Regions from separate parts of the Streptomyces sp. NPDC038135 genome, predicted to be linked through region 2. Evidence: predicted binding sites of a transcription regulator. Region 2 holds the regulator's gene; each other region holds the start of a gene.
What was found. The regulator HrcA, encoded in region 2, represses chaperone genes, less so after heat shock. The targets are predictions, from matches to a motif close to TTNGCACTCNGNNNNNCNGAGTGCNAA.
Positions count from the first base shown of each region.

Region 1: a site for HrcA is predicted at 1,423-1,449, ahead of groL (chaperonin GroEL). Genes of this name have one in related genera too.
Region 3: a site for HrcA is predicted at 3,479-3,505, ahead of groES (co-chaperone GroES). Genes of this name have one in related genera too.

Region 1 covers NZ_JBVJXS010000007.1:363,187-372,925, forward strand. The annotation lists gene groL (chaperonin GroEL) at 1-1,261, opposite strand, end outside; gene ACZ7JA_RS21995 (cold-shock protein) at 1,580-1,783, opposite strand; gene ACZ7JA_RS22000 (MoaD/ThiS family protein) at 2,227-2,502, opposite strand; gene thrC (threonine synthase) at 2,499-3,782, opposite strand; SAM riboswitch class I at 3,800-3,941, opposite strand; gene ACZ7JA_RS22010 (glucosyl-3-phosphoglycerate synthase) at 4,102-5,046, shown strand; gene ACZ7JA_RS22015 (alpha,alpha-trehalose-phosphate synthase (UDP-forming)) at 5,142-6,560, shown strand; gene otsB (trehalose-phosphatase) at 6,585-7,418, opposite strand; gene ACZ7JA_RS22025 (DUF3263 domain-containing protein) at 7,485-7,712, opposite strand; gene ACZ7JA_RS22030 (extracellular solute-binding protein) at 7,748-9,064, opposite strand; gene ACZ7JA_RS22035 (ROK family protein) at 9,126-9,739, shown strand, end outside.
Region 2 covers NZ_JBVJXS010000002.1:510,424-520,162, reverse strand. The annotation lists gene ACZ7JA_RS06645 (nitronate monooxygenase) at 1-576, opposite strand, end outside; gene dnaJ (molecular chaperone DnaJ) at 746-1,882, opposite strand; gene hrcA (heat-inducible transcriptional repressor HrcA) at 1,883-2,899, opposite strand; gene ACZ7JA_RS06630 (MBL fold metallo-hydrolase) at 3,060-3,782, shown strand; gene ACZ7JA_RS06625 (DUF3097 domain-containing protein) at 3,817-4,626, shown strand; gene hemW (radical SAM family heme chaperone HemW) at 4,664-5,896, opposite strand; gene ACZ7JA_RS06615 (SpoIIE family protein phosphatase) at 5,924-7,735, opposite strand; gene ACZ7JA_RS06610 (AMP-dependent synthetase/ligase) at 7,923-9,739, opposite strand, start outside.
Region 3 covers NZ_JBVJXS010000001.1:656,848-666,586, reverse strand. The annotation lists gene ACZ7JA_RS03065 (RNA polymerase sigma factor) at 1-356, shown strand, start outside; gene ACZ7JA_RS03060 (THUMP-like domain-containing protein) at 374-1,540, opposite strand; gene ACZ7JA_RS03055 (polysaccharide deacetylase family protein) at 1,631-2,578, shown strand; gene ACZ7JA_RS03050 (polysaccharide deacetylase family protein) at 2,608-3,420, shown strand; gene groES (co-chaperone GroES) at 3,651-3,959, shown strand; gene groL (chaperonin GroEL) at 4,082-5,707, shown strand; gene ACZ7JA_RS03035 (carboxymuconolactone decarboxylase family protein) at 5,783-6,262, opposite strand; gene ACZ7JA_RS03030 (RNA polymerase sigma-70 factor) at 6,453-7,370, shown strand; gene ACZ7JA_RS03025 (DUF3293 domain-containing protein) at 7,552-8,046, opposite strand; gene ACZ7JA_RS03020 (ester cyclase) at 8,229-8,936, opposite strand; gene ACZ7JA_RS03015 (SDR family NAD(P)-dependent oxidoreductase) at 9,010-9,739, opposite strand, start outside.

The DNA of each region.
Region 1 (9,739 bases), on a different contig from region 2:
AGGCCTGCAGCAGGGCCACGCCACCACCGGCGACGATGCCCTCCTCGACGGCGGCCTTCGCGTTGCGGACGGCGTCCTCGATGCGGTGCTTGCGCTCCTTGAGCTCCACCTCGGTGGCGGCGCCGGCCTTGATGACCGCGACACCGCCGGCGAGCTTCGCCAGGCGCTCCTGCAGCTTCTCGCGGTCGTAGTCCGAGTCGCTGTTCTCGATCTCGGCGCGGATCTGGTTCACCCGGCCGTTGACCTGGTCCGAGGAACCGGCGCCGTCGACGATGGTGGTCTCGTCCTTGGTGATGACGACCTTGCGGGCGCGGCCCAGGAGGTCCAGGGTCGCGTTCTCCAGCTTGAGGCCGACCTCCTCGGAGATGACCTCGCCGCCCGTGAGGATGGCGATGTCGCCGAGCATGGCCTTGCGGCGGTCGCCGAAGCCCGGGGCCTTGACGGCGACGGACTTGAAGGTGCCGCGGATCTTGTTGACCACCAGGGTCGACAGGGCCTCGCCCTCGACGTCCTCGGCGATGATCAGCAGCGGCTTGCCCGACTGCATGACCTTCTCCAGCAGCGGGAGCAGGTCCTTGACGGAGCCGATCTTGGAGTTGGCGATGAGGATGTACGGGTCCTCGAGCGACGCCTCCATGCGCTCCATGTCGGTCGCGAAGTAGGCGGAGATGTAGCCCTTGTCGAAGCGCATGCCCTCGGTGAGCTCGAGCTCGAGGCCGAAGGTGTTGCTCTCCTCGACGGTGATGACGCCTTCCTTGCCGACCTTGTCCATCGCCTCGGCGATGAGCTCGCCGATCTGGGTGTCGGCGGCGGAGATGGACGCGGTGGAGGCGATCTGCTCCTTGGTCTCGACGTCCTTCGCCTGCTCCAGCAGGGCGGCGGAGACGGCCTCGACGGCCTTCTCGATACCGCGCTTCAGGGCCATCGGGTTGGCGCCGGCGGCGACGTTGCGCAGGCCTTCCTTGACCAGGGCCTGGGCGAGCACGGTCGCGGTGGTCGTACCGTCACCGGCGACGTCGTCCGTCTTCTTGGCGACTTCCTTGACCAGCTCGGCGCCGATCTTCTCGTACGGGTCCTCGAGCTCGATCTCCTTGGCGATGGAGACACCATCGTTGGTGATCGTGGGGGCGCCCCACTTCTTCTCGAGGACGACGTTGCGGCCCTTGGGGCCGAGCGTCACCTTGACGGCGTCCGCGAGCTGGTTCATGCCGCGCTCGAGGCCGCGCCGCGCCTCCTCGTCGAACGCGATGATCTTGGCCATGTGAAGTGGTCCCTCCAGGACTGGGGGTGATTCCTTCGGACCGCGCCCGCGCCCGCGACGGACGGCTCGCCGGCCTCGCGGTTCCTTGCCCCACTTGGCCTGCGGGCCTCACCGACCCGGTCCTCGTTGTCACTCTCACCTTCAGAGTGCTAACGCAATGATTAGCACTCGGCATGGCCGAGTGCAAGCGCCTCCCGGGGTACGGGGCGCCCAGTCAGCCGCCCGCGAACGCACGGGCCCGCGCCCCCGCGCGCGAGCCGGGGCACGGCGAAGGGCCCGCACCCTGTGCGAGGTGCGGGCCCTTCGTGCAAGAAACGTTCAGGCGCTGAGGCGAACCATGTCGGCCTGCGGGCCCTTCTGGCCCTGCGAGATCTCGAACTCCACCCGCTGGCCCTCTTCCAGGGTGCGGTAGCCGTCCATCTGAATGGCGCTGTAGTGGACGAATACGTCCGCACCACCGTCGACCGCGATGAAGCCGTACCCCTTCTCCGCGTTGAACCACTTGACGGTGCCCTGAGCCATGCCTAACTCCCCTATTACTGGCCCTTGCACAGATCCGCACTTCGCGGACCCGGGTCAGACCTCACCCCCCATTGGCCGGGGGCGTGCGCCGGAACGCGTCGACCGCCGCTGAATGTATCTGCCCAACTGCCGTCTGCAACAGGTCAATCGGACGAGAAATATGGACGCGAACGGTCCGGAATGTAGCGTGAATTCGCCCGAATTCAGGGCAAGTCGGGCCCCATAAAATGCGCAAAAGCCGCAGAAAGCACCCGCACTTTGGCTGTTTCTTGTCGGGTGCACCGCGGTGAATCCAAGGCTCCTGACCCACGGTCCGGGAGCGGGTTCCCCAACTCTACCGCGCTCAATCACTCAGAATGGCCCCCTCCGCTTCTCTCGCGGAGGAGGCCATTCAATGAACAACGGGTAACCGGCGTTACCGAAGGTAATGATCGGTCATTCTGTCAGCCGCCGGCGACGGCCGGAATGATGGAGACGCCGGCGCCGTCCGGGGTCGCGGTCTCCAGCCCCTGCTCGAAGCGGACGTCGTCGTCGTTGACGTACACGTTGACGAAACGGCGCAGCTTGCCCTGGTCGTCCAGCACCCGCGCGGCGATCCCGGTGTGGTTCTTCTCCAGGTTCTCGATGACCTCGGCGAGGTTCGCGCCCTCGGCGGGGACCTCGGCCTGCCCGCCGGTGTAGGTGCGCAGGATGGTGGGGATGCGAACGGTCACGCTCATGCGAGGCCAGCCTCTCGGAAGGAGTCCAGGTTCGGGCGGATGGTGGCGGTGAGGCCGGTGCCGGCCACCGCGTCGAGGGTCTTGAGGCCGTCGCCGGTGTTGAGGACGACCGTGGTCTTCGCCGGGTCCAGCACGCCCTCCTTGAGCAGCTTGCGGGTGACGCCGACGGTCACGCCGCCCGCCGTCTCCGCGAAGATGCCCTCGGTCCGGGCCAGCAGCTTGATCGCGTCCACGACCTCCTCGTCCGTCACGTCCTCGACCGCGCCGCCGGTGCGGCGGGCGATGTCCAGGACGTACGGCCCGTCGGCCGGGTTGCCGATGGCGAGGGACTTGGCGATGGTGTTCGGCTTCTGCGGCCGTACGACGTCGTGGCCCGCCTTGTACGCGGTCGACACCGGCGAGCAGCCCTCGGCCTGGGCGCCGAAGATCTTGTACGGCCGGTCCTCGACCAGACCCAGCTTGATCAGCTCCTGCAGGCCCTTGTCGATCTTCGTGAGCTGGGAGCCGGAGGCGATCGGGACCACGATCTGGTCCGGCAGCCGCCAGCCGAGCTGCTCGCAGATCTCGTACGCCAGCGTCTTGGAGCCCTCGGCGTAGTACGGCCGCAGGTTGACGTTGACGAAGCCCCAGCCCTCGCCGGCCGGGTCGCCGATCAGCTCGGAGCAGAACCGGTTCACGTCGTCGTAGTTGCCCTCGATGCCGACGAGTTCACCGCCGTAGACCGCGGCCATGACGACCTTGCCCTGCTCCAGGTCGTGCGGGATGAACACGCAGGAGCGGAAGCCGGCCCGGGCGGCGGCGGCGCCGACGGCGCCGGCGAGGTTCCCGGTGGAGGAGCACGACAGGGTGGTGAAGCCGAAGGCGCGCGCGGCCTCCAGGGCCTGGGCGACGACGCGGTCCTTGAAGGAGTGCGTCGGGTTGCCGGAGTCGTCCTTCACGTACAGCCCGCCGGTGACGCCCAGCTCGGCGGCCAGGTTGTCGGCCTTGACGAGCTTGGTCCAGCCGGGGTTGATGTTCGGCTTGTCGGCCACGTCGGCGGGGACGGGCAGCAGGGGCGCGTAGCGCCAGATGTTCGCGGGGCCCGCCTCGATGCGCCGGCGCAGTTCCTCGGTGTCGTAGGCCGAGAAGTCGTAGGCGATCTCCAGCGGGCCGAAACACTCCTCGCACGCGAAGACCGGTCCGAGGGGTACCCGGTGGCCGCATTCGCGACAGCTCAGGGCAGCGGCGGGGCCGAGATCGACGGCGGGATTGCTGGTGCTTGCAACTGTCTGCACAGCCATGGAGGCGAGGCCCTTTCTCCTCATCTTCCTCACGACGCATCTCGCCGCGAGACGGATTTGGCACCTTCCCTGGCCGGGAGCCTCGCGCGAAACGAGTGCGGCTCAGGGGGGTTGCCGGGGCTTCATCGGGCCGTGTCCCTCTGCCCCTCTGGATGAGCGGTATTCGGTTGTGAACGCCGGGCGACCCCCGACATGCGATGGTCATCGGCGTTGTTCAAGACTGTAACCGACGGCCGGGACAGTTGAGATAGTCGTCCGAACCGCGAGATGCATCACCCCCCTCAACAGGCGTGATCACGACAGTGAGGAGCCGCAGACCGTGCTGGAAGAAGTCGAGCGCTGGCTGGCCACCCGCTCCTGGTCCGTGGCCGACCGCCCGCTGCACGGAGTCCTGGCCGCCAAACAGCGCTCCGGCCAGTCCGTCTCCGTCGTCCTGCCCGCGCTGAACGAGGAGGAGACGGTCGGCGACATCGTCGCCGTCATCCGCCGCGACCTCGTGCGGCAGGCTCCGCTGGTCGACGAGATAGTCGTGGTCGACTCCGGGTCCACCGACCGCACCGCCGAGGTCGCCGATGCGGCCGGCGCCCGGGTGGTGCACCGCGACAGCGTCCTGCCGCGCATACCGGCCGTCCCCGGCAAGGGCGAGGTGCTGTGGCGCTCGCTGCTGGCGACGAGCGGGGACATCGTCTGCTTCGTCGACGCCGACCTGCGGGAGTTCTCCTCCGACTTCGTCCTCGGCATCGTCGGCCCGCTGCTCACCGACCCGGACGTCGACCTGGTCAAGGCGATGTACGACCGTCCGCTGGGCGGCGCCGCCGGACAGGGCGGCCGGGTCACCGAGCTGATGGCCCGCCCCCTGCTGAACATGCACTGGCCGCAGCTCGCCGGCTTCGTGCAGCCGCTGGGCGGGGAGTACGCGGCCCGCCGCTCGCTGCTGGAGCAGCTCCCGTTCCCGGTGGGCTACGGCGTGGAGCTCGGCATGCTGGTGGACGCCCTGCACCTGGTGGGCCTGGACGCGCTGGCCCAGGTGGACGTGGGGGTGCGCAGGCACCGGCACCAGGACGGGCAGGCGCTCGGCCGGATGGCCGCGGCGATCTACCGCACCGCGCAGCTCCGGCTGGCCCGCGGCCACCTCGTACGGCCCGCGCTCACCCAGTTCGAGCGCGGCGAGGACGGGTTCGAGCCGCGCACCTACCCGGTGGACACCGAGGAGCGGCCGCCGATGGTGGAGATCGCGGAGTACGCGCACCGCAGGGTGGCCTGAGCGGCGCGGTGAACGCGGAAGAACGGCCGTATACAGCCGCCTTCCGGGGCGGAGCGCACGTTTGAGCGTTTCCGGGCCGGGCTAGGTTGAGAATCATGGCTTCCACGCAGGGTGCTGAGGTACTGGTCGCGTCCAACCGCGGCCCGGTTTCGTACGAGGCGCTCGAGGACGGTTCGCTGCGCGCCAGACGGGGCGGCGGCGGACTGGTCTCGGGTCTTTCGGCCATCGGGCCGGACGCCAACGCGGTGTGGGTCTGCGCCGCGCTCGGCGACGGCGACCGGGAGGCGGCACGGCGGGCGGGCGGCGGCCTGCTGCCGTCCGAGGACACCGGCGGGCAGCACGTGCGGATGCTGGACATCGACGCGGCCGTGCACCACGACGCCTACAACGGCATCGCCAACTCGGTGCTCTGGTTCGTCCACCACATGCTGTACCAGACCCCGCTGGAGCCGGTCCTCGACGCGGAGTTCCGCCGCCAGTGGGCCTCGTACCAGGCGTACAACCGGGCGTTCGCCGAGGCGCTGGCGCAGGAGGCGGCCGAGGGTGCCGCGGTGCTCATCCAGGACTACCACCTGGCCCTCGCCCCCCGGATGCTCCGGCAGCTCCGTCCGGACCTGCGCATCGGCCACTTCTCGCACACCCCGTGGGCCCCGCCGGACTACTTCCGGCTGCTGCCCGACGACATCGCCGCCGAGCTGCTGACCGGCATCCTCGGCGCGGACCGGGCCGCGTTCCTGACCGAGCGCTGGGCGGACGCGTTCAAGGACTGCTGCCACGCGGTGCTCGGCCCCGGCATCCCGTCCGGGACCCGGATCGGGGTGCACGGGCTCGGCGCGGACGCCGACTTCCTGCGCGAGCGGGCGCACCGGCCGGACGTGGACGAGCGGATGGCGGCCCTGCGCGAGGAGATCGGCGAGGGGCGCCGCACCATCGTCCGGGTGGACCGCACCGAGCTGTCCAAGAACATCGTGCGCGGACTGCTGGCGTACCGGCAGCTGCTGGACGCCCGTCCGGAGTGGCGCGAGCGGGTCGTGCACATCGCGTTCGCCTACCCCTCGCGCCAGGACCTCGCGGTCTACCGCGACTACACGGCCGAGGTGCGGCGGGTCGCGGACGAGATCAACTCCGACTACGGGACGCCCGGCTGGACGCCGGTGGTGCTGCACGTCAAGGACGACTTCGCCCGCTCGCTGGCCGCGTACCGGCTCGCGGACGTGGCCCTGGTGAACCCGATCCGGGACGGCATGAACCTGGTCGCCAAGGAGGTGCCCGTCGTCTCCGACGAGGGGTGCGCGCTGGTGCTGTCGCGGGAGGCGGGCGCGTACGAGGAGCTGGGCGACGACGCGATCGTGGTCAACCCGTACGACGTCGTCGGGACGGCGGACGCGCTGCACGCCGCACTGAGCCTGCCCCAGGGCGAGCGGGCCGAGCGCTCCAAGCGGCTGGCCGCCGCGGCCACCGCGCTGCCGCCGGCGCAGTGGTTCCTGGACCAGCTCGGCGCGCTGACCGGCTGAGGGCCGGCGGACCGGCGGGCCGGGTCAGCCGAGCCGCTCCGCCAGCGCGCGCAGCAGCGCGACGACGCCCTCCGGGCCGTCGACCACCAGGTCCGCCCGTTCGGCGAGTTCGGTGACCTCGGCGCTGCCGCTGCAGACCAGCAGGCCGGGGACGCCCTCGGCGCGGAGCTCCTCGACGGCCGCGAAGGCGGGCAGGTCGCCGAGGTCGTCGCCCGCGTAGAGGACGGATCCGGCGGCGGTGCGGCGGACGTGGTCGAGGAGGGCGACGCCCTTGTCCATGCCGGGCGGCCGCAGTTCCAGGACCAGCCGGCCCGGTTCGACGATCAGGCCGTGCCGGGCGGCGAGCTCGGCGAGGGGTGCGCGCAGGGCCTCGAAGGCGGCCTGGGGGTCGTCGGCGCGGCGGGTGTGCACGGCGACGGCCCGGCCCTTGTCCTCGGTCCAGGTGCCGTGCCCGGCGCCGGAGCGCTCCAGCAGCCCGGGCAGTTCGGCGCGGACCGCGGCCACACCGGGGTGCGGCGGGGGCGCGGTGACCTCGCCGGTCGCGGCGTCCCAGCGTTCGGCGCCGTAGTGGCCGAGGACGGTGAGGTGTTCCAGGCCGGGCACGTCCGCGAAGCCGCCGTAGCGCACCGCGACCTCGGCGGGCCGGCCGGTGACCACGGCGACGGAGGCCACCTCGGGGGCGAGCGCGGCGAGCGCCGGGACGGCTTCGGGGTGGGCGCGGGCCTGCTCGGGGTCGGCGACGATCGGTGCGAGGGTGCCGTCGAAGTCGAGCCCGATCACCGCCGCGCGGGGCTTGGCCAGCAGCGTGTGCAGCCCGTCGCGGCCCGCCTGGGTCGCCGGGGTCGGCAGGAGGTCCATACAGGGACAGTATCCGGCGCGGGCCCGGGTCACTCCTGGAGTGTTTCCCCCGCACGCGCCGCGGCTTCAGCGCTCCGCGCGGCGGGCCTCCCGCACCCGGCGCAGGCGGTTGACCGTGACCGGGTCCGCGGCGAGCGCCCGGGCGTCGTCCAGGAGGGCGTTGAGGAGCTGGTAGTAGCGCACCGGGGCGAGGCCCAGCTCCTCGCGGATGGCCCGTTCCTTCGCGCCGGGGCCGGCGAAGCCCCGGCGCTCCAGCGCGAGGATGGCCTGTTCGCGGCTGCCCAGTTCCTCCATGGGGCAACCGTAGCGCCGGGCGCCGACAGCCGGTCTCAGTTCACGTCGGCGCTGTCCGCCGCCGACGCCGTGGACTGCAGCCGGGCCAGCACGTCGGTGGGGTTGCCGCCGGGAGCGACCGCCTGGCCGATGTTCTTCTTCACGGCCGCGCTGACCGAGGCCCACGAGGTCTTGCCGACAGGGTAGAGCTGGGAGACCGGGAGCTGGTCGAGGAAGGGGCGCAGGGCCTTGTCGCCGGGCGCTTCCGAGTCGGCCATGGCGCTGGACGCCGAGTCGGTGACCGGCAGCAGCCCGTACTCGCGGGAGAAGGCGAGGACGTTCTTCTTCTCGTAGACGAAGTCGAGGAACGCGCCGATCTCGCGGGCGTGCCCGTTCTGCCTGAAGCCCATCATCCAGTCGGCGACGCCCATGGAGGCCTTGGCCCGGCCGGTGCGGCCCGGCATCGGCACGGTGCCGAACTTCACGCCCTTCTTCTCGGCCTGCTGGATCAGCGTGGGGTGGCCGTTGAGCATGCCGACCTGGCCGTCGGCGAAGGCGGCGAAGGCGTCCGCGCGGTTGAGCCTGCCGGGGGCGACCGGGCCGGTCAGGCCCTTGCCGACCAGGTCGTCCTTGAGCCAGTTGAAGGTCTCCACGTTCTTCGCGGAGTCGATGCTGTAGGCGCCGATGTCGTCGGTGTAGGCGTCGCCGCCGCCCAGCAGCCACTGCATGGTCTCGGCCTGGGCCTCCTCGGGGCCGAGCGGCAGCGCGTAGGGGTACTTCACGCCCTTGGCCTTGAGCGCGCGGGCGTCGGCCGCCAGCTCGTCCCAGGTGGTGGGCGGGGTGATGCCGGCCTGGTCGAACAGGGTCTTGTTGTAGAAGAGCACCCGGGTGGAGGCCGCGAACGGGATGCCGTACTGCACGTGCTTCCACTGGCCGGCGTCGGAGAGCGCGGCGAGGAGGTCGGCCTGGGTGCGGATGGAGAGCAGGTCGGAGGCCTGGTAGAGCTTGCCCGCGGCCGCGTAGTCGGCGTAGGCGCCGATCTGGGCCAGGTCGGGGGCGTTCCCGGCGTCGACCATCTCCTTGACCTTGCGGTCGACGTCGTTCCAGGAGTAGACGCTGACCTCGACCTTCACCCCGTGCTCGGCCTCGTACTCCTTGGCCAGCGCGTCCCAGTACTTCTTGGAGCCGTTCGCCGCCGAGTCGCCGTAGTCGGCGGCGACGAGTCTGAGGGTCACGTCGGAGTCCGTGCTCCCGCAGCCGCCGAGAACCGCCGTCATGCCCAGTGCGGACACCACCGCGATCGTTCCTGCCGTACGCCGACGCACCCTCAAAGCCCCAACCCTGCTGTCTGACCGTTCAATATGTGGACACATAAGGTCTACACCACGTGAGTGGACTAGACCTCTTGTGGGTCAGGGGGCCACACTGTCCCCCGTGAGACATGTCATCGCCCTGGACGTGGGCGGTACCGGGATGAAGGCCGCCCTCGTCGGAGACGACGGCGAGCTGCTGCACCGCGTCCGCCGGGCGACCGGTCGCGAGCGCGGACCGGACGCGGTGGTCGGGACGATCCTCGGCTTCGCCGCCGAACTGCGCGCGTACGGCCTCGAGACCTACGGCGAGCCCGCCGCCGCGGCCGGCATCGCGGTCCCCGGCATCGTCGACGACGAGCGCGGGATCGCCGTGTACGCCGCCAACCTCGGCTGGCGGGACGTCCCGCTGCGCGCGCTGCTCGCCGAGCGGCTCGGCGTCCCGGTGGCGCTCGGCCACGACGTGCGCACCGGCGGCCTCGCCGAGGGGCGGATCGGCGCCGGCAAGGGCGCCGACCGGTTCCTGTTCGTGCCGCTGGGCACCGGGATCGCCGGCGCGATCGGCGTGGACGGCCGGGTGGAGGCGGGCGCGCACGGGTTCGCCGGCGAGATCGGGCACATCGTCGTACGGCCCGGCGGCGCCGCGTGCCCCTGCGGGCAGCACGGCTGCCTGGAGCGGTACGCCTCCGCGTCCGCCGTCAGCGAGGCGTGGGCCGCGGCCTGCGGCGACCCGGAGGC
Region 2 (9,739 bases):
GCCGGCCTCGACGCCCTGCGCGATCACCGCGTCGGCCCCGGACCGCTCGACCGCGCGCGCCTCCTCCGGGGTGGTGGCGGCGGCCAGGATGAACGTCCCGGCGCGGTGCAGGGAGTCGACGACCTCGCGGGTGGGGACCCCGAAGTGGAAGGAGACGACCGGCACCGGGTTGTCGAGCAGCACGGCGAGTTTGGCGTCGTAGCCGTCGTCGCGGCCGCTGTCCGGGTCGCCCAGCTCGGTCTCGTACCAGGCGGCCTCACCGGCGAGCTGGTGGGTGTAGACCTCCACGGCGCCCGCGTCGAGGGGCGCGGCCGCGGCCGCTCCGGTGGAGCCGGTGCCCGCACCCGGGTACACGGGCTGCGGCACGAAGAGGTTCACGCCGAAGGGCCGGCCGGTGAGTCCGCGCAGCTGCTTGATCTCCTGGTACATGCCGTCGGCGGTCTTGTACCCGGCGGCGAGGAACCCGAGGCCGCCCGCCTCGGACACGGCGGCGGCGAGCTGCGGCACGGAGACCCCGCCCGCCATGGGTGCCTGCACGATCGGCTGGGGGAAGAGATCGGTCAGCGCGGAGGACATGCCCGCATGTTGTCACGTCCTGGGGGAGGCGCCGAATCGGGTCTTCCTCCTGGCACATGCCACTTTCCGGCCCGCCGGTCCTGCCGGTGGGAGAGCGGGGCCCGGGGCCGGGGGACGGGAGCCCCCCGGCGGGGTCCAAGGGGCCGGAGCCCCCTGGACCCGGCGCGCCTCAGCGCCCGTTGAACGCGTCCTTCAGCCGCGAGAACAGCCCCTGCTGCCCGGGCTGGAACTGCCCCTGCGGACGCTCCTCGCCGCGCAGCTTCGCCAGCTCGCGCAGCAGCCGCTCCTGCTCGGGATCCAGCTTGGTCGGGGTGGTGACCTCGACGTGGACGATCAGGTCGCCCCGGCCGCCGCCCCGCAGGTGGGTGACGCCCCGGGTGTGCAGCGGGATCGACTGGCCGGACTGGGTGCCCGGCCGGATGTCGACCTCCTCCAGGCCGTCCAGCGTCTCCAGCGGGACCTTGGTGCCGAGGGCCGCCGCGGTCATCGGGATGGTGACCGTGCAGTGCAGGTCGTCGCCGCGCCGCTGGAAGGTCGAGTGCGGCAGCTCGTGGATCTCGACGTAGAGGTCGCCGGCCGGACCGCCGCCGGGGCCGACCTCGCCCTCGCCGGCGAGCTGGATCCGGGTGCCGTTGTCGACGCCGGCCGGGATCTTCACGGTGAGGGTGCGGCGGGAGCGCACCCGCCCGTCGCCCGCGCACTCCGGGCACGGGGTCGGCACGACCGTGCCGAAGCCCTGGCACTGGGGGCAGGGGCGGGAGGTCATGACCTGACCCAGGAAGGACCGGGTGACCTGCGACACCTCGCCGCGGCCGCGGCACATGTCACAGGTCTGGGCGGTCGTGCCCGGAGCCGCGCCCTCGCCGCTGCAGGTGTTGCAGACGACCGCGGTGTCGACCTGGATGTCCTTGGTCGTGCCGAAGGCCGCCTCGTCCAGCTCGACGTCGATGCGGATCATCGCGTCCTGGCCGCGCCGGGTTCGCGAGCGCGGCCCGCGCTGCGACGCCGTGCCGAAGAACGCGTCCATGATGTCGGAGAAGTTGCCGAAGCCGCCGGCCCCGAAGCCGCCCGCGCCCGCGCCGCCCGACTGGGAGAGCGGGTCGCCGCCGAGGTCGTAGACCTGCTTCTTCTGCGGGTCCGACAGCACCTCGTAGGCGGCGTTGATCTCCTTGAACCGCTCCTGGGTCTTCGGATCGGGGTTGACGTCCGGGTGCAGCTCGCGCGCGAGCCGACGGAACGCCTTCTTGATCTCATCCTGCGACGCGTCGCGGCGCACGCCGAGAACGGCGTAGTAGTCCGTGGCCACTTACGACTCCGCCAGGATCTGTCCGACGTACCGTGCCACTGCGCGTACCGCTCCCATCGTTCCCGGGTAGTCCATGCGGGTCGGTCCGACCACGCCGAGCTTGGCAACCGCCTCGCCGCCCGAACCGTAGCCGACCGACACGACGGACGTGGAGTTGAGTCCTTCGTGTGCGTTCTCGTGCCCGATGCGCACCATCACGCCCGGATCCTTCGCCTCGCCGAGGAGCTTGAGGAGCACGACCTGCTCCTCCAGGGCCTCCAGGACGGGCCGGATCATGAGGGGAAAGTCATGTCCGAAACGGGTGAGATTGGCGGTGCCGCCGATCATCAGCCGCTCCTCGTTCTCCTCGACCAGTGTCTCCAGCAGAGTGGAGAGCACCGTGGAGACCGTACCGCGATCCTCGTGGTCGAACGCCTCCGGCAGGTCCTCGACCAGGCGCGGCACGTCGGTGAACCGGCGGCCCGCGACCCGGCTGTTGAGTCTCGCCCGGAGGTCGGCGAGGGCCGTCTCCCCGAACGGCGCCGGGCAGTCCACCATCCGCTGCTCGACCCGGCCGGTGTCCGTGATCAGCACGAGCATCACGCGCGCGGGGGCGAGCGAGAGCAGCTCCACGTGCCGCACGGTGGACCGGGTCAGGGACGGGTACTGCACGACGGCGACCTGCCGGGTGAGCTGCGCGAGCAGCCGCACCGTCCGCGCGACGACGTCGTCGAGGTCGACGGCGCCCTCGAGGAAGTTCTGGATCGCCCGCCGCTCGGGCCCGGTCATCGGCTTGACGCCGGCGAGCTTGTCGACGAACAGCCGGTAGCCCTTGTCGGTGGGGATGCGCCCGGCGCTGGTGTGCGGCTGGGCGATGTACCCCTCGTCCTCCAGGGCGGCCATGTCGTTGCGCACGGTCGCCGGTGACACGCCGAGGTTGTGCCGTTCGGTGAGCGCCTTGGAGCCGACCGGCTCCTCGGTGCCCACGTAGTCCTGGACGATGGCGCGCAGCACCTGAAGTCTGCGTTCACTCAGCATCCGCGCGCACCTCCAGCATGTCTTCGCCCGGCCCTTCGAATCTTCCCCCTGGCACTCTGCGTGTCCGAGTGCCAGCGTTCCCCCGCCAGTGTACGGCCGTGGGGTACTCACCGGGCAAGGTCGGTCCCTCCCCGCCCCGTCCTACCGTTAGCGTCGCGGCATGACCGTGACTTGGGAAGAGCTGGAGTGGGAGCGGTTGGCCGACGGGGTCGGGCGGTGCCGGCTGCCCGGCTGGGACTGCACCGCGGGCCTGGTGCTGGGGGCGGGCACGGCGCTGATGGTGGACGCCGGGTCGAGCCTCGCCGAGGGCGCGCGGCTGCGGGAGCGGGCGCAGCGGCTCGCCGGTCACCGTGTGACCCATCTCGCGCTCACCCACCCCCACTTCGACCACGTCTTCGGCGCGTCCGCCTTCGCCGGGGCGGAGGTGTTCGCCGCGGTCGGCATGGACGCGGCGCTGGCGCACGGGCGCGAGGAGCTGCGCCTGGACGCGACCCGCAACGGCCTGCCCGTGCCGGAGGCCGACGAGGCGGTGGACGCGCTGGCGCCGCCTCGGCACCTGGTCTCCGGGGAGTGGACGCTCGACCTCGGCGACGGACGACAGGCGCTGCTCGCCAACGTGGGCCCCGGCCACACGGCCCACGACCTGGCGGTGCTGGTGCCGGGCGACCCCGAGGTCGTCTTCTGCGGCGACCTGGTGGAGGAGTCCGGCGAACCGCAGGCGGGCCCGGACGCGGTCCCCTCCCGCTGGCCGGACGCGCTGGACCGCCTGCTGTCCCTGGGCGGCGAGGACGCACTGTACGTGCCCGGTCACGGAGCGGTGGTGGACGCGGCGTTCGTACGGCGGCAACGCGAGGAGCTGGCGGCGCGTTTCGGCGTGTCATGAGCACGAGCCCGCCGGTTCTCCTATCGTCATCCGAATGCGCCAGTACTCCGCCGATCTGACCCCTCCCTGGAAGAAGTCCCAGCCCGTGCCGGAGGTCGCGGCGGAGCCGGGTCTCGTGGTGGAGGAGCCCGGTTCCGGGTTCTGCGGGGCGGTGATCCGCTGCGAGGCGGGCACGGTGACGCTGGAGGACCGCTTCGGCAAGCACCGGGTGTTCCCGCTGGAGCCGCGCGGATTCCTGCTGGAGGGCAGGGTGGTGACCCTGGTGCGGCCGCCGTCGGGTCCGGCGCGGGCCACCCGTACGGCGTCCGGCTCGGTGGCCGTCCCCGGCGCACGCGCGCGTGTGGCCCGCGCCGGCCGCATCTACGTCGAGGGCCGGCACGACGCCGAGCTGGTCGAGAAGGTGTGGGGTGACGACCTGCGCGTCGAGGGCGTGGTCGTGGAGTACCTGGAGGGCGTGGACGACCTGCCGTCGATCGTCGCGGAGTTCGCGCCGGGCCCGGACGCGCGCCTCGGCGTCCTGGTGGACCACCTGGTGCCGGGTACCAAGGAGTGGCGCATCGCCGAGTCGGTGACGAGCCCGCACGCGCTGGTCGTCGGCCACCCGTACATCGACGTCTGGGAGGCGGTGAAGCCGGCCTCGCTGGGCATCGCCGCCTGGCCCCGCGTCCCGCGCGGCCAGGACTGGAAGACCGGCGTGTGCCGGGCCCTCGGCTGGCCGGAGAACACCGGCGCGGCCTGGCAGCGGATCCTGTCCCGGGTGCGGTCCTACAAGGACCTGGAGCCGGAGCTGCTGGGGCGGGTGGAGGAACTGATCGACTTCGTCACGGGCGACGGCGAGGTCTGACGCCCTCGCGGGCGCCGGGCGCCGGGCGCCGTAGTGATCAGTCCACCAGGTCCCGTACCACCGCGTCCGCCAGCAGGCGGCCGCGCAGGGTCAGCGCTGCGCGGCCCTCGTCGTACGGCTCCTCCTGGAGCAGCCCCTCCGCCAGCGCCCGGCGTGCGGCCGCCAGCCCCTTTTCCTTCAGCAGGGACAGCGGCACGCCCTCCCGCAGCCGCAGCTCCAGCAGGATCCGCTCCACCCGCCGGTCCTCGTCGATGAGCAGCTCGCGGCCCGCGCCCGGCGACCGGCCCGACGCCAGCGCCGCCGCGTAGGCCCCCGGGTGCTTGACGTTCCACCAGCGCACCCCGCCCACGTGCGAGTGGGCCCCGGGTCCCGCGCCCCACCAGTCCGCGCCCCGCCAGTACAGCTCGTTGTGCAGGCAGCGCCCGGCCTCGGCGGTGGCCCAGTTGGAGACCTCGTACCAGTCGAAGCCCGCGGCGGACAGGCTCTCCTCGGCGATCAGGTAGCGGTCCGCGTGGACGTCGTCGTCCGTCATCGGGACCTCGCCGCGGCGGATGCGGCGGGCGAGCTGGGTGCCCTCCTCCACGATCAGGGCGTACGCGCTGACGTGGTCGGGGCCCGCGCCGACGGCCGCGTCCAGCGAGGCCCGCCAGTCGTCGTCGCTCTCCCCGGGGGTGCCGTAGATCAGGTCCAGGTTGACGTGCTCGAAGCCCGCCGCCCGCGCCTCCGCCACGCAGGCCTCGGGGCGGCCGGGGGTGTGCGTGCGGTCCAGGATCCGCAGCACGTGCTGCCGCGCGCTCTGCATGCCGAAGGAGATCCGGTTGAAGCCGCCCTCGCGCAGGGTGGCGAGGTACGCCGGGTCGACCGACTCCGGGTTCGCCTCGGTCGTGATCTCCGCGTCCGGCGCGAGACCGAACTCGTCGCGGATCGCCGCCAGCATCCGGACCAGGTCGCCGGCTGCCAGCAGGGTGGGCGTGCCGCCGCCCACGAAGACCGTGCGGACCGGGCGGGGGTCGTCGCCGAGGACCTTCCGCGCCAGCCGGACCTCGTCCGTCAGGGTGTCCGCGTAGTTGTCCCGGGAGGCGAGCACGCCGCCGGTGCCGCGCAGCTCGGTGGCGGTGTACGTGTTGAAGTCGCAGTAGCCGCAGCGGGTCGCGCAGTACGGGACGTGCAGGTAGAACCCGAGGGGGCGGTCGGCGGCCCCGGCGAGCGCGGAGGCGGGCAGTGCGCCGTCGTCGGGGACGGGCTCACCGTCGGGGAGTGCGGAAGGCATGTCCCCCATTGTCCCGTACGGCGGGACTCACCCCGCCTGGAGCACCAGCAGGGCCAGGTCGTCCTCGGGCAGCCCGCCGCCGAAGTCGTGCACGAGGCGGCGGATCCGCTCGGCGATCTCCTCGGCGCTGAGCCCCGCGCAGCCGGACAGCGCCCGCGCGAGCCCGTCGCCGTCGTCGAACTGGCGGGAGCCGGAGCGCCGCTCGGTGACGCCGTCGGTGACGCACAGCAGGCTGTCGCCGGGCCGCAGCTCGACCATCTCGCTGGTGTAGGTCTCGTCCTCGACGACGCCGAGCAGGGTCTGGGGGCGGGCGGCGGTGCGCACCTCGCCGTCGGGACGCAGCAGCAGCGGCAGCGGATGCCCGGCGGAGGCGAGGGTGCAGCGGACGCCGCCGTCCGCGTGGGGCGTCAGCTCGCCGTAGAGCAGGGACAGGAAGCGGGTCTGCGGTCCGTCCCCGGCGGCCACCGGCCGGCCGCCGGCCGCGACCAGGGCGCGGGCTGCGGCGTCGGCGGCCTCGGTGGCGTCGTCCAGGAGGAGCTGGTTGAGCCGGTCCAGGACGTCGGCGACCCGGTAGCCCTCGCGGGCCAGCAGGCGCAGCCAGGGCCGGGCGAGCCCGATCACGACGGCCGCCTCCGGCCCCTTGCCCTGGACGTCGCCCACGGCGAAGCACCAGCGGCCGTCGCCCGCCGGGAACAGGTCGTAGAAGTCGCCGCTCGGGCCGCCCTTGTCGCGGGGCTCGTAGACGAGGGCGCTGCTCATCCCGGGGATCTCGGCGACCGCTCCGGGCAGCAGCCCGCGCTGCAGCACGGCGCTGATGGTGGCCTGCCGGGCGTACTGGCGGGCCGCGCCGATGGCCAGGGCCACCCGGCGGCTCAGATCCTCCACCAGGCCGGTGACCTCGTCGGGGAACCGGGGCTGCCCGCACCGCCCGAGGACCATGGTGCCGAGCGGGCGGCCGCCGGCGATGAGGCGGAAGGCGAGGGCGGTGCCGGGGGCGCCGAGCGCCTCGCCGGGCCAGGGATACGGCTCCGGGTCGGGCCGCAGGCCGTCCGGCGGCCGGGGCGGGTCCTTCTCCAGGGCGCGGTGCAGTTCCTCGGCGCGGTCCTCGCCGTCCACCCAGACACGGGCGGGCGCGCCGCCGTCGCCGCCGCGCGCGGTCGCCTCGTCCTCCAGCCAGACCGCGCACCAGTCGGCGAGCCGGGGCACGATCAGCCGGCCGGTGAGGGCGGCGACCAGGTTCTCGTCGAGCTGCCCGGCGAGCAGGTCGGAGGCCTCGGCGAGGAAGGACAGCGCGCCCCGGCCGAGCCAGTCCCGGTCGCCTCCGGCGCCCTGCGGCCGCGGGGCGAGGACCTCGGCGACGTCCAGCGCGTGGTCGGGGACGGGTCCGTCCAGCGGCTCGCCGCCGGGCCGCAGCCGCGCCCACACGGTTTTCGCGCCCCGGCGGTAGGTGACGCCCCAGGACTCGGCGAGGGTGGCGACCAGGCGCAGCCCGCGCCCGTACTCGGACGTCTCGTACGGGGCGTCGCCGGTGCCGGGATCGCGCGGGGCGCGGGAGGGGTGGCGGTCGCCGACCTCGATGACGAAGGCGCCGGTCGCCTCCAGACGCCAGTCCACGTCTACGTCGGTGCCCGCGTGGACGACGGCGTTGGTGACCAGTTCGCTGACGACGGCCATCGCGTCGTCGACGAACCGCCGGGGCGCACCGGGGACCTCGGCGAGCGCGGCGCGCACCAGGGCGCGGGCGGAGCCGGGGGCGAGGGGGCTGCCGGGCAGGCCGGCGTGCCCGCGCACGACGGGTGCGTGGGTGTCGTTCTCCCGCTGCGTCGGTATGGCCGCCATGTCCATGCGGCCAGGGTGACAGACCGGACGCGCGCCTAAGCGGTGAGTGACCGAAGCGAGCGGCAACGCGTGGGAACTGTGCTGCCGAAGGGTGGGAAGACGGTCAGTTCCGGGCGGGATGCGAAGCGAGTCGTAAGGGGCGGGGGCCGCACCGCCGGTGCCGCCCCCGCCTCCTCCCGCGACGGCGTCAGGACTCCCGGGTCCCGGCGTACATCTCGTCGATGAGGTGCTTGTACTCGCGCTCCACGACGGGCCGCTTCAGCTTCAGGCTCGGCGTGATCTCGCCGTGCTCCACGTCGAGGTCGCGGGGCAGCAGCCGGTACTTCTTGATGGTCTGCCAGCGCTGCAGGCCCGCGTTGAGCTCCTTGACGTAGCCGTCGACCATCTCGACGGTCTGCGGCGCGGCCACCACCTCGGCGTACGGCTTGCCTTCGAGGCCGTTGTCCTTGGCCCACTGCAGGATCGCGATCTCGTCGAGGGCGATGAGGGCGGTGCAGTAGTTCCGGTCGGCGCCGTGCACCAGGATGTTGGAGACGTACGGGCACACCGCCTTGAACTGGCCCTCGACCTCGGCCGGGGCCACGTACTTGCCGCCGGAGGTCTTGATGAGGTCCTTCTTGCGGTCGGTGATGCGCAGGTAGCCGTCGGCGGACAGCTCGCCGATGTCGCCGGTGTGGAACCAGCCGTCGGACTCCAGCACCTCGGCGGTCTTCTCGGGCTGCTGGTGGTAGCCGTCCATGATGCCGGGGCCGCGCAGCAGGATCTCGCCGTCGTCGGCGATGCGGACCTCGGTGCCGGGCAGCGGCTTGCCGACGGTTCCGGTGCGGTAGGCCTCGCCGGGGTTGACGAAGGAGGCCGCGGAGGACTCGGTGAGGCCGTAGCCCTCCAGGATGTGGATGCCGGCGCCGGCGAAGAAGAAGCCGATCTCGGGGGCGAGCGCGGAGGCGCCGGAGACGCAGGCGCGCAGCCGGCCGCCGAAGGCCTCACGGAGCTTGCCGTAGACGAGGGTGTCGGCGACCTTGTGCTTGGCGGCCAGGCCGAACGGCACCGCGTGGGCGCCGGTGCGCCGGAAGTTGTCCTGGGAGACCTTGGCGTACTCGCGGGCGACCACGGCGGCCCACTGGAAGATCTTGTACTTGGCCGCGCCGCCCTCGCGGGCCTTGGCCGCGACGCCGTTGTAGACCTTCTCGAAGATGCGCGGCACGGCCGCCATGTACGTCGGCCGCACCACCGGGAGGTTCTCGATGATCTTGTCGACGCGGCCGTCGACGGCGGTGACGTGGCCGACCTCGATCTGCCCGGAGGTGAGCACCTTGCCGAAGACGTGCGCCAGCGGCAGCCACAGGTACTGCACGTCGTCGCCGCTGACCAGGCCGGTCGCGGCGATCGCCTTGGCCATGTACGCCCAGTTGTCGTGCGGCAGGCGCACGCCCTTGGGGCGGCCGGTGGTGCCGGAGGTGTAGATCAGGGTGGCGAGCTGGTCGCTGGTGATCGCGCCGACCCGCTCCTTGATCAGCTCGGGGTGCTTCTCGAGATAGGCGGCGCCGCGCTGCTCCAGTTCGGTGAGGGTGGTCACCCAGTCGCTGGTCTCGACGCCGGCCGGGTCGATGACGACGACCTTGGTCAGCGCGGGCAGCTCGGCCCGCTTCTCCACGGCCTTGGCGAGCTGGGCCGCGTCCTCGGCGATCAGGACCCGGCTGTCGGAGTCGGAGAGGATGAACGCCGACTCGTCGGCGTTGGTCTGCGGGTAGATCGTGGTGGTGGCGCCGCCCGCGCACATGATGCCGAGGTCGGCGAGGATCCACTCGACCCGGGTGGAGGCGGCGAGCGCGACCCGCTGCTCCGGCTCCAGGCCCAGCTCGATGAGTCCGGCGGCGATGGCGTAGACCCGCTGGGCCGCCTCGCCCCAGCTGAGCGACTTCCAGTCGTCGGGGCCCTCCCCGGAGGCCGGGGGCACGGGATGGCGGTAGGCCTCGGCCTCCGGTGTGGCCGCCACGCGCTCCA
Region 3 (9,739 bases), on a different contig from region 2:
CGGCCATCGCCGCCTGCCACGCGCACGCGTACTCCTACGCGGAGACCGACTGGCGGACCATCGCCACCCTCTACGCGCTGCTCGCCGCCCGCGCCCCGTCGCCGGTCGTCGAGCTCAACCGCGCGGTCGCCGTGTCGATGGCCGAGGGACCGGCCGAAGCGCTCGGGCTCGTCGACGCCCTGGCCGCCGAACCCGCCCTGCGCGACTACCACCTGCTGCCCAGCGTCCGCGCCGACCTGCTGTCCCGCCTCGGCCGCACGGCGGAGGCCCGCGCGGAGTTCGAACGCGCCGCCTCCCTCACCCGCAACGAACGCGAACGCGCCCTGCTGCTGGCCCGGGCCGCGGAGGCCGGCTGAGGGCCCGGACGCGGCGCTCAGCGCGCCGGCCGGCCGACCAGCATCGTCGGGGCTCCCGCCACCCGGGTCAGGAAGACCGTGGCCGAGTGGGGGCCCTGCGGTTTGACCTTTCTGCGCAGCTCCTCCGGCTCGACCGCCGAGCCCCGCTTCTTCACGGTCAGGATGCCGACCTCGCGCTCGCGCAGCAGCGCCTTCAGCTTCTTGACGTTGAACGGGAGCCGGTCGGTGATCTCGTAGGCGGTGGCGTACGGGGTGCCGTGCAGCTCGTCGGAGGTGACGTAGGCGATGGTCGGGTCGATCAGACCACCGTCCAGATCCTCGGCCACCTCGGCGACCAGGTGGGCGCGGATCACGGCGCCGTCGGGCTCGTACAGGTACCGGCCCACCGGGCGTACCCCGGGGTCGGGCAGGCCCCGGCCGGGCAGGGTGCGCGGGCCCGGCAGCAGGGTGGCCCGCACGGTGCCGGGCGCCCCGGCGCCGAACCACAGCACCGCCTCCTTGACGTCCCCGCCGTCCGAGATCCACTCGGCCTCCGCCTCGGCCGGGATCGCCTCGTGCGGGACGCCGGGCGCGATCTTCAGGGCGGCCCGCGGCGCCTTCAGGGCCGCTCCGACGGCCCACGACAGCGGCGGCGAGTAGGCCTCGGGGTCGAAGACGCGGCCCCGGCCGCCGCGCCGGGCGGGGTCCACGAACACGGCGTCGTGGCCGCCCGTGTCCACGTCGGTCACGTCCGCCTCCCGCACCTCGATCAGCCCGGCGAGCCCCAGCGCCTCGGCGTTGGCCCGGGCCGCGGCCGCCGTCAGCGGGTCGCGGTCCACCGCCAGCACGCGGATCCCGGCCCGGGCCAGGGCGATCGCGTCGCCGCCGATCCCGCAGCACAGGTCGGCGACCGAGGTCACCCCCAGCCCCTTCATCCGCTCGGCGCGGTACGCGGCCACGCTCGCGCGGGTCGACTGCTCGACCCCGTTGGGCGTGAAGAACATCCGACCCGCGTCCTCGGCCCCGAACTTGGCCACCGCCCGCTGCCGCAGCCGCGCCTGGCCCAGCGCCGCCGACACCAGCTCGGCGGGGTGGTCCCGGCGCAGCCGGGTGGCGACGGCCAGTTCGTGCGCGGGGTCGGTGTCACGCACCTCGTCGAGCAGGGCGCGGCCTTCGGGGGTGAGGAGGAGGGCGAGGTCGTTCACCGGGTCATTGTGGGCCAGTCGGTGGATGGTGCGCCTCCTGCGGCGGTGTCGGGCCGGGTTCGGCGCCGGGGCCTGCGAGGATCCGACGCCATGCGAGAAGTAGTACAAAATGACAAAAAGCGGTCGTATGCCGGGCGTTCGTGCCTTCGGGGGGCCGCCCTCCGCTGCGGGGCGGCCGCCCTGGCCTCGGCCGCCCTCGTCGCCGGCTGCGGCTCCCCCGGCCAGAGTTCCGGCGCCCACCACGGACCCGGCCACGGCTCCGGCCAGGGCGGCCCCGCCCAGGCGCTCAGCCCCGAGGCGCGCCGCGCCGCCGAACAGGCCCGGCTGGCGGCCGCCGCCCGGCGCTGGAAGCTGGCCCGGGTGCCGCTCACACCCCCGGCTCCGCCGGCCGTCAAGCCGAAGATCACCCCGCGCGACGGCTTCGAGGTGGACGGCCAGGAGGAGGAGAACCTGCCCCCGGTCTTCACCACCGTCCCCACCGGCAAGAAGGTCGTCTTCCTCACCATCGACGACGGCGCCGAGAAGGACCCGGCGTTCCTGCGCATGATGAGCGACCTGAAGATCCCCTACTCGGCCTTCCTCAGCAACTACCTGGTGAAGGACGACTACGGCTACTTCCGCCGGATGCAGTCCGAGGGCCACACCCTCAACAACCACACCCTCACCCACCCGTATCTGCCCGGCCTCTCCTACGAGCAGCAGCGGGACGAGATCTGCGGCATGCAGGACATCATGAAGAAGCAGTTCGGCAAGGCGCCCACGATCTTCCGGCCGCCCTACGGCAACTACAACGGCGACACCCTGCGCGCCGCCAAGTCATGCGGGATCAAGTACGCGCCGATCTGGGACGAGGAGGTCTTCGTCGACCACTGGGAGTACCGCGACTGGGACCGCAGCCTGCACCCCGGCGACATCGTGCTCACCCACTTCCGCGGCCGCGACGACTGGGACGGCACGATGGTCGACGACATGCGCAGGTTCCTCGACAAGGTCACGCGCGAGGGATACGCCGTGGCGCGCCTGGAGGACTACCTGTGAGGCGCCGGGGGCGGCCGGCGGGCGGCCCGGTGCGAGCGCGGGCCGCCCCGGCGGCCGCGCTCGCCGCGGTCCTCCTGCTCGCCGGCTGCGCCCAGTCGGTCGACCCCATCGAGCGCCTGGGCAAGCGGGCGGCCCAGGGGGCCCGGCCGCCGAGCCCGGCCGCCGGCCAGGCGCACCGCCGCTGGGGCCTGGCCGCCCCGCTCGCCGTCCCGCCCAGCCACCCGGCCCGGCCGCCCGTCGCCCGCCGGGCGGACGCCCCGCCGCCGGTCGTGGACCACGTCGACACCACCGACCGGGTCGTCTTCCTCACCTACGACGACGGCGCCGGGCGGGACCCGCGGTTCGCCGACATGGTCCGCGAACTCCGGCTGCCGGTCAGCCTCTTCCTCGCCGACGGCGTGACGGACCCCGGCCACGGACGGTTCGCCCGGCTGCGCGCGGCCGGCGCCGCGATCGAGAACCGCGCCCCCGGCCACCCCGCGCTGCTCGGACTGCCCTACGCCGAACAGCGCGCCGAGATCTGCGGCCGGCGGGACAGGATCGGCTCCCGCTTCGGCGTCCGCCCCCGGCTCCTGCGGCCGCCCCGCGGCGCCTACGACACCACCACCCTGCGCGCCGCCGCCGCCTGCGGCGTCTCCGCCGTCGTCCTGTGGCGCGCCGCCCTCGGCCCCGACGGCGTCGTCCACCGCAGGGGTGCAGGGCGCCTGACCCCGGGCGACATCGTCCTCGTGGGCCCCGGCGAGGACGGCGGCCCCACCCTGACGGAACGCACCGCCCGCCTGCTGCGCCGCGCCCAGCGCCAGGGCCTGACGGTGGCCCGCCTCGAGGACTACCTGGCCTGACCACGCCCGCCCGGGGCACCCCCCACCGGCCCCGGCCGGCCGACGCGCCGCACCGCCATTGGCACTCCGCTTGACCGAGTGCTAATCGCGGTCATAGTCTCGGCTCTGGCACTCGGCAGATGAGAGTGCCAACCAGCGACGGGCAGGTCCGGCACCCGCGACGACGGATCCACCTGGTCGCCACCCCAGACAGTTAACCCCGTGAGATCTCCGAAGGGGGAGGTCGGACCGTGACGACCACCAGCTCCAAGGTTGCCATCAAGCCGCTCGAGGACCGCATCGTGGTCCAGCCGCTCGACGCCGAGCAGACCACCGCCTCTGGCCTGGTCATCCCGGACACCGCGAAGGAGAAGCCCCAGGAGGGCGCCGTCCTCGCCGTGGGCCCGGGCCGCTTCGAGAACGGCGAGCGCCTGCCGCTCGACGTCAAGGTCGGCGACGTCGTCCTGTACAGCAAGTACGGCGGCACCGAGGTGAAGTACAACGGCGAGGAGTACCTCGTCCTCTCGGCTCGCGACGTCCTCGCGATCATCGAGAAGTAAGTCACCTCGAGCACTTTTGATGCTTGACGCTGCGCCCCTGGCCCCCGCGACCACATAAGAGCCGGGCGCCCGGGGCGCAGTGCCTTTTTCACCCACAGATTTCCGAGAGGGCTCCCGCTGTCATGGCGAAGATCCTGAAGTTCGACGAGGACGCCCGTCGCGCCCTCGAGCGCGGCGTCAACAAGCTGGCCGACACGGTGAAGGTGACGATCGGCCCCAAGGGCCGCAACGTCGTCATCGACAAGAAGTTCGGCGCGCCCACCATCACCAACGACGGTGTCACGATCGCCCGTGAGGTCGAGATCGAGGACCCGTACGAGAACCTCGGCGCCCAGCTGGTGAAGGAGGTGGCGACCAAGACCAACGACATCGCTGGTGACGGCACCACCACCGCCACCGTGCTGGCCCAGGCGCTGGTGCGCGAGGGTCTGCGCAACGTCGCCGCCGGCGCCTCCCCGGCCCTGCTCAAGAAGGGCATCGACGCCGCGGTCAAGGCCGTCTCCGAGGACCTGCTCGCCTCGGCGCGCCCGATCGACGAGAAGTCCGACATCGCCGCCGTCGCCGCGCTGTCCGCCCAGGACCAGCAGGTCGGCGAGCTGATCGCCGAGGCCATGGACAAGGTCGGCAAGGACGGTGTCATCACCGTCGAGGAGTCCAACACCTTCGGTCTGGAGCTGGACTTCACCGAGGGCATGGCCTTCGACAAGGGCTACCTGTCGCCGTACTTCGTCACCGACCAGGAGCGTATGGAGGCCGTCCTCGACGACCCGTACATCCTGATCAACCAGGGCAAGATCAGCTCCATCCAGGACCTGCTGCCGCTGCTGGAGAAGGTCATCCAGTCGGGCGCCTCCAAGCCGCTGCTGATCATCGCCGAGGACGTCGACGGCGAGGCCCTGTCGACCCTGGTCGTCAACAAGATCCGCGGCACCTTCAACGCCGTCGCGGTGAAGGCCCCGGGCTTCGGCGACCGCCGCAAGGCCATGCTCCAGGACATCGCCACCCTCACCGGCGGCACCGTCATCTCCGAAGAGGTCGGCCTCAAGCTCGACCAGGTCGGTCTGGACGTGCTCGGCTCCGCCCGCCGCGTGACCGTCACCAAGGACGACACCACGATCGTCGACGGCGGCGGCAACTCCGGCGACGTCGCGGGCCGCGTCGCGCAGATCAAGGCCGAGATCGAGAACACCGACTCCGACTGGGACCGCGAGAAGCTCCAGGAGCGCCTCGCGAAGCTGGCCGGCGGCGTGTGCGTGATCAAGGTCGGCGCCGCCACCGAGGTGGAGCTGAAGGAGAAGAAGCACCGTCTGGAGGACGCCATCTCCGCGACCCGCGCCGCGGTCGAGGAGGGCATCGTCTCCGGTGGTGGCTCCGCTCTGGTCCACGCCGTCAAGGTCCTCGAGGGCAACCTCGACAAGACCGGCGACGAGGCCACCGGTGTCGCGGTCGTCCGCCGCGCCGCCGTCGAGCCGCTGCGCTGGATCGCGGAGAACGCCGGCCTGGAGGGTTACGTCATCACCTCCAAGGTCGCCGAGCTCGACAAGGGCCAGGGCTTCAACGCCGCCACCGGCGAGTACGGCGACCTGGTCAAGGCCGGCGTCATCGACCCGGTCAAGGTCACCCGCTCCGCCCTGGAGAACGCCGCCTCCATCGCCTCCCTCCTGCTCACGACCGAGACCCTGGTCGTCGAGAAGAAGGAAGAGGAGGAGCCGGCCGCGGCGGGCCACGGCCACGGCCACGCCCACTGAGGCACATCGGCGACGAGGCCCGGCACCCTTCGGGGTGCCGGGCCTCCCGCGTTCTCCGGCCCGAAAGCCCGCCGATCAGCTCGTCAGGGTGTCGAACATCCCCGGCTCGTACGAACCCCCGGGGTTGTGCACGATCACGTTCATCCGGGTGGACGCGTTGATCAGGGCGACCACGCAGACCAGCGCGCCGATCTGCTCGTCGTCGAAGTGCCTGCGCACCTCGGCCCACGTCTCGTCGGACACGCCCCGGTCGCCGAGCAGGGTGCCCTCCTCGGCGAGCGCCAGCGCGGCCCGCTCCGCCTCGGTGAACACGGTGGAGTGGCGCCAGGCGGCGACCAGGTGCAGCCGGAGCGCGGACTCACCGGCGGCCGCGGCCTCCTTGGTGTGGATGTCGACGCAGAAGCCGCAGCCGTTGAGCTGACCGACCCTCAGCTCCACCAGCTCCCGCAGGGCCTTCGGCAGCGTCGAATCCTCCAGAGCCAGCGACGTGCCGTAGAAGCGCTTGACGACCTTCGCGGCGGTCGGGCTGTCGAGCAGGTTGAAACGGGGTTCCATGGCCTTGTCCTCACTCGTGCGGTACCGCCGCGCGGATCGTTCGCGGCGTCCTGACGACCACGAGACGCCGCCCGCCCGGACCGTGTGACAGCCCCGGCGTGTGACGCGGTCCACCCGCCGTGGTGTCACACTCCGGCCGGTCGCGGCGTCTTGTGCGTGACACGGACGAGAGCCGACAGGGGAGTGGGCCATGACCGAGCAGAGCGCGCACACGGACGAGACCACCGGGCCGTCCGCCGGCCCGGACCCCGCCACGGAGACCTTCGTCGCGCACCGCAACCTGCTGTTCACCGTCGCCTACGAGATGCTCGGCTCGGCCGCCGACGCCGAGGACGTCCTCCAGGAGACCTGGCTGCGCTGGGCCGGCGTCGACCTCGGCGCGGTGCGCGACCGGCGTGCCTACCTGGTCCGCGTCACCACCCGCCAGGCGCTGACCCGGCTGCGCACGCTCCGCCGCCGCAAGGAGTCCTACGTCGGCCCCTGGCTCCCCGAGCCGCTGCTGACCGCGCCGGACGTGGCCGAGGACGTCGAGCTGGCCGACAGCGTCTCCATGGCGATGCTGCTGGTGCTGGAGACGCTGTCGCCGACCGAGCGCGCGGTGTTCGTCCTGCGCGAGGTGTTCGACCTGGGGTACGACGAGATCGCCGAGGCCGTCGACAAGAACCCGGCCGCGGTCCGCCAGATCGCCCACCGGGCACGGGCCCACGTGGCGGCCCGCCGTCCCCGCGAGGCCGTCTCCCCGGACCACGCCCGCGACGCGCTCGCGGCGTTCCGGCGGGCCGTCGAGACCGGGGAGCCGAGGGGCCTGCTCGACCTGATCGCACCGGACGTCGTCCTGCTGACCGACGGCGGCGGAGCCGTACCGGCCGCCCTGCGGCCCGTGGTGGGAGCCGCCGAGGTCATCCGGGTCCTGAACCGGATCGACACCGGGGTCTCCGTGCGACCGGCCCAGGTCAACGGCCACCCGGCCCTGCTCCTGCACCGCGGCGACGAACTCGACACCGTCATCGCCCTCCGCCTCGACGCCGGCCTCGTCACGGGCCTCTACGCGGTCCGCAACCCGGAGAAGCTGTCCCGGATCGGCCGGGAGACGGCGATCAGCCGGTGAGCAGCGGCGGGACGGGGGCGCCGGAGGCGCGCGCCGGCACGTGTGGGCCAGTACGTCACCTCGCCCGGGAAGCCGTCCGCCCCGACCCGCTCCGCCGGGGGACCGGCGAGGCGCCTGCCGCAGCACGGACAGGGGACGGCGTACGCCTCGGGCGCCCGCCCGTCGCTCTCCTCCCGCCCGCTCAGCGCCTGCCCGGGCCCGCGGGGCGGATCCGCCCGTAGGCCGCCCATCCGCGCACCGCGGCGGCGTCCGTGCCGCAGGCCAGCAGTCGCCAGGCCCGCGGTGTCCAGGCGAAGATCGCGTCCTGGTGGAAGCGGCGGCCGAGGTCACGCGCCGCGTGGTCGCTCAGGCCGACGAGGGCGACGCTCTCCTCACGGTGTGCGCCGCCCGCGTCGCCGCCCACGGCGGGCCACCAGGGGAGACCACGGCGGCGGAGCTCGTCGAGCAACCGGGACTGGGCGCGGCCGTTGTCGCGGTCCGACGCGGTACGGCCCAGCGGGTTCCACGCGGTCACCACGTGGATGGTGGCGCCGTCGGCCGCCGCCGGGAAGGCGCCCTCGGCCGTGCCCGAGGGGCGGGGTTCGACGCGGACGGTACGGTCCGGGAAGCGGATGTCGACGACCGCGGTCTCGTAGTGGATCCAGTTACGGGGCGCGCCGGCTGCGTCGATGTGCACAAGGGCCTCCTGAGGAACGAAGACCCCCTTGCCCGTCGCAGGGAGATCGGTGCTTGAACCCGGCCCGGCCGTGCTCGACCGGGCGGCCGGGCGGCAAGATCTCATGATCGCCGGCCCGGAGGCAAGGGGGTCGTGAAGATCTCGCGGTCGGTGCGAGCCCGGTGCTACCGCTCGACCGCCGCCTACTGCTCCAGCTCGTCCAGCGCCCCGAGCTGCTGCATGAGGCCGAGCTGGTCGTGCTGCCACCAGGTCTCGGTGATCTTGCCGTGGGCGTCGAAGCGGAAGAGGGTCATGCCGGTCATGGTGACCTGGCGGCCGGTCGCCGGGATGCCCAGGAAGTCGCCCGTGTGGGTCGCGTGCCAGGTCCAGCGCGCACAGGCCTGGTCGCCCTGGGCCAGCACGTCGTCGACGGTGAAGGCGAAGTCGAAGGCGGCGCGCCACATCCGGTACTCGCCGCGCACGCTGTCGAGACCGATGGTGTCCTGCGGGTTCACCGGGTCGTGGCTGTGGATGTCCTCGTCCAGCAGGTCGTTGAGCGGCGGCAGCTCGCCCTCGCTCTCCAGCGCCGCGAAGAGCCGCCGTACGGCGTCGAGGCCCAGCTGCTCGTCCCTGACGACGTCCAGGTCGGTGAACGTCGGGGTCTCGTCGCAGAGGGCGGCCATGTCCCGGAAGATCCTTCCGGTCTCCGGGAGGCTCGAGTTCCGCATCGCCTCCTCGTACGACGGGACCTCCACCACCTCGACGATGTGCGACGCGTCCGAGCGGTCCTTGGCGACCACCGCGTGCGTCGCCGTGCGCCGTCCCTTGCTCTGGGTGACCCAGTCGTCCATCAGCCGGTTCATCTCGTCCAGCCGGCTCGTCCTGCACTCGATGAGCTGTACGAAGGTCATGTCACCGCCTCCGGCCCCCCTGGTCGGGTACCGACCCGACCATCCTCCCACCGGATCGGCGGCGCCACCCGTGCTACTGGGGCCCGTACTTGCGGCCCGTCCGCGAGCTGACCCCGCCCAGCAGACCGCGCGGGGTGACCTTCACCAGCCCCATCAGCGCCTTGTAGCGCGGGTCCGGGATGGACACCGACTTCCCGCGCGCGAGGTCGGCCAGCGCCGCCGCGACCAGCTTGTCCGCGTCCAGCCACATCCAGCCTGGGATGTTGTCCGTGCCCATCCCGGCCCGCTCGTGGAACTCGGTGCGCACGAAGCCGGGGCACAGCGCCATCAGCCGGACCCCGCTGCCGGCCAGGTCCTTCGCCGCGCCCTGGGTGAACTGCACGACCCACGCCTTCGAGGCGCCGTAGGTGCCCCGGGGCAGGAAGGCGGCCACCGACGCCACGTTGACCACACCGCCCCGGCCGCGCTCGCGCATCGGCCCGGCGGCCGCAGCGGTCAGCCGCAGCACCGCCTCGCAGTGCACCTTGAGCATCCTCAGCTCGTCGGCCATGGGCACGTCGAGGAAGCGGCCCTTGTTGCCGAAGCCGGCGTTGTTGATCAGCAGGTCGACCGGGTTGCGCCGGTCACCGAGCCGGTCGGCCACCCGCTCGATGCCCTTGTCCTCGGCGAGGTCGGCGGTCAGCACCTCCACCTCGACGCCGTGCCGGTCGTGCAGCTCGGTCGCCTGCTCGCGCAGCCGCTTGGTGTCCCGCGCCACCAGGACGAGGTCGTGCCCGTCCGCCGCGAGGCGGCGCGCGAACGCG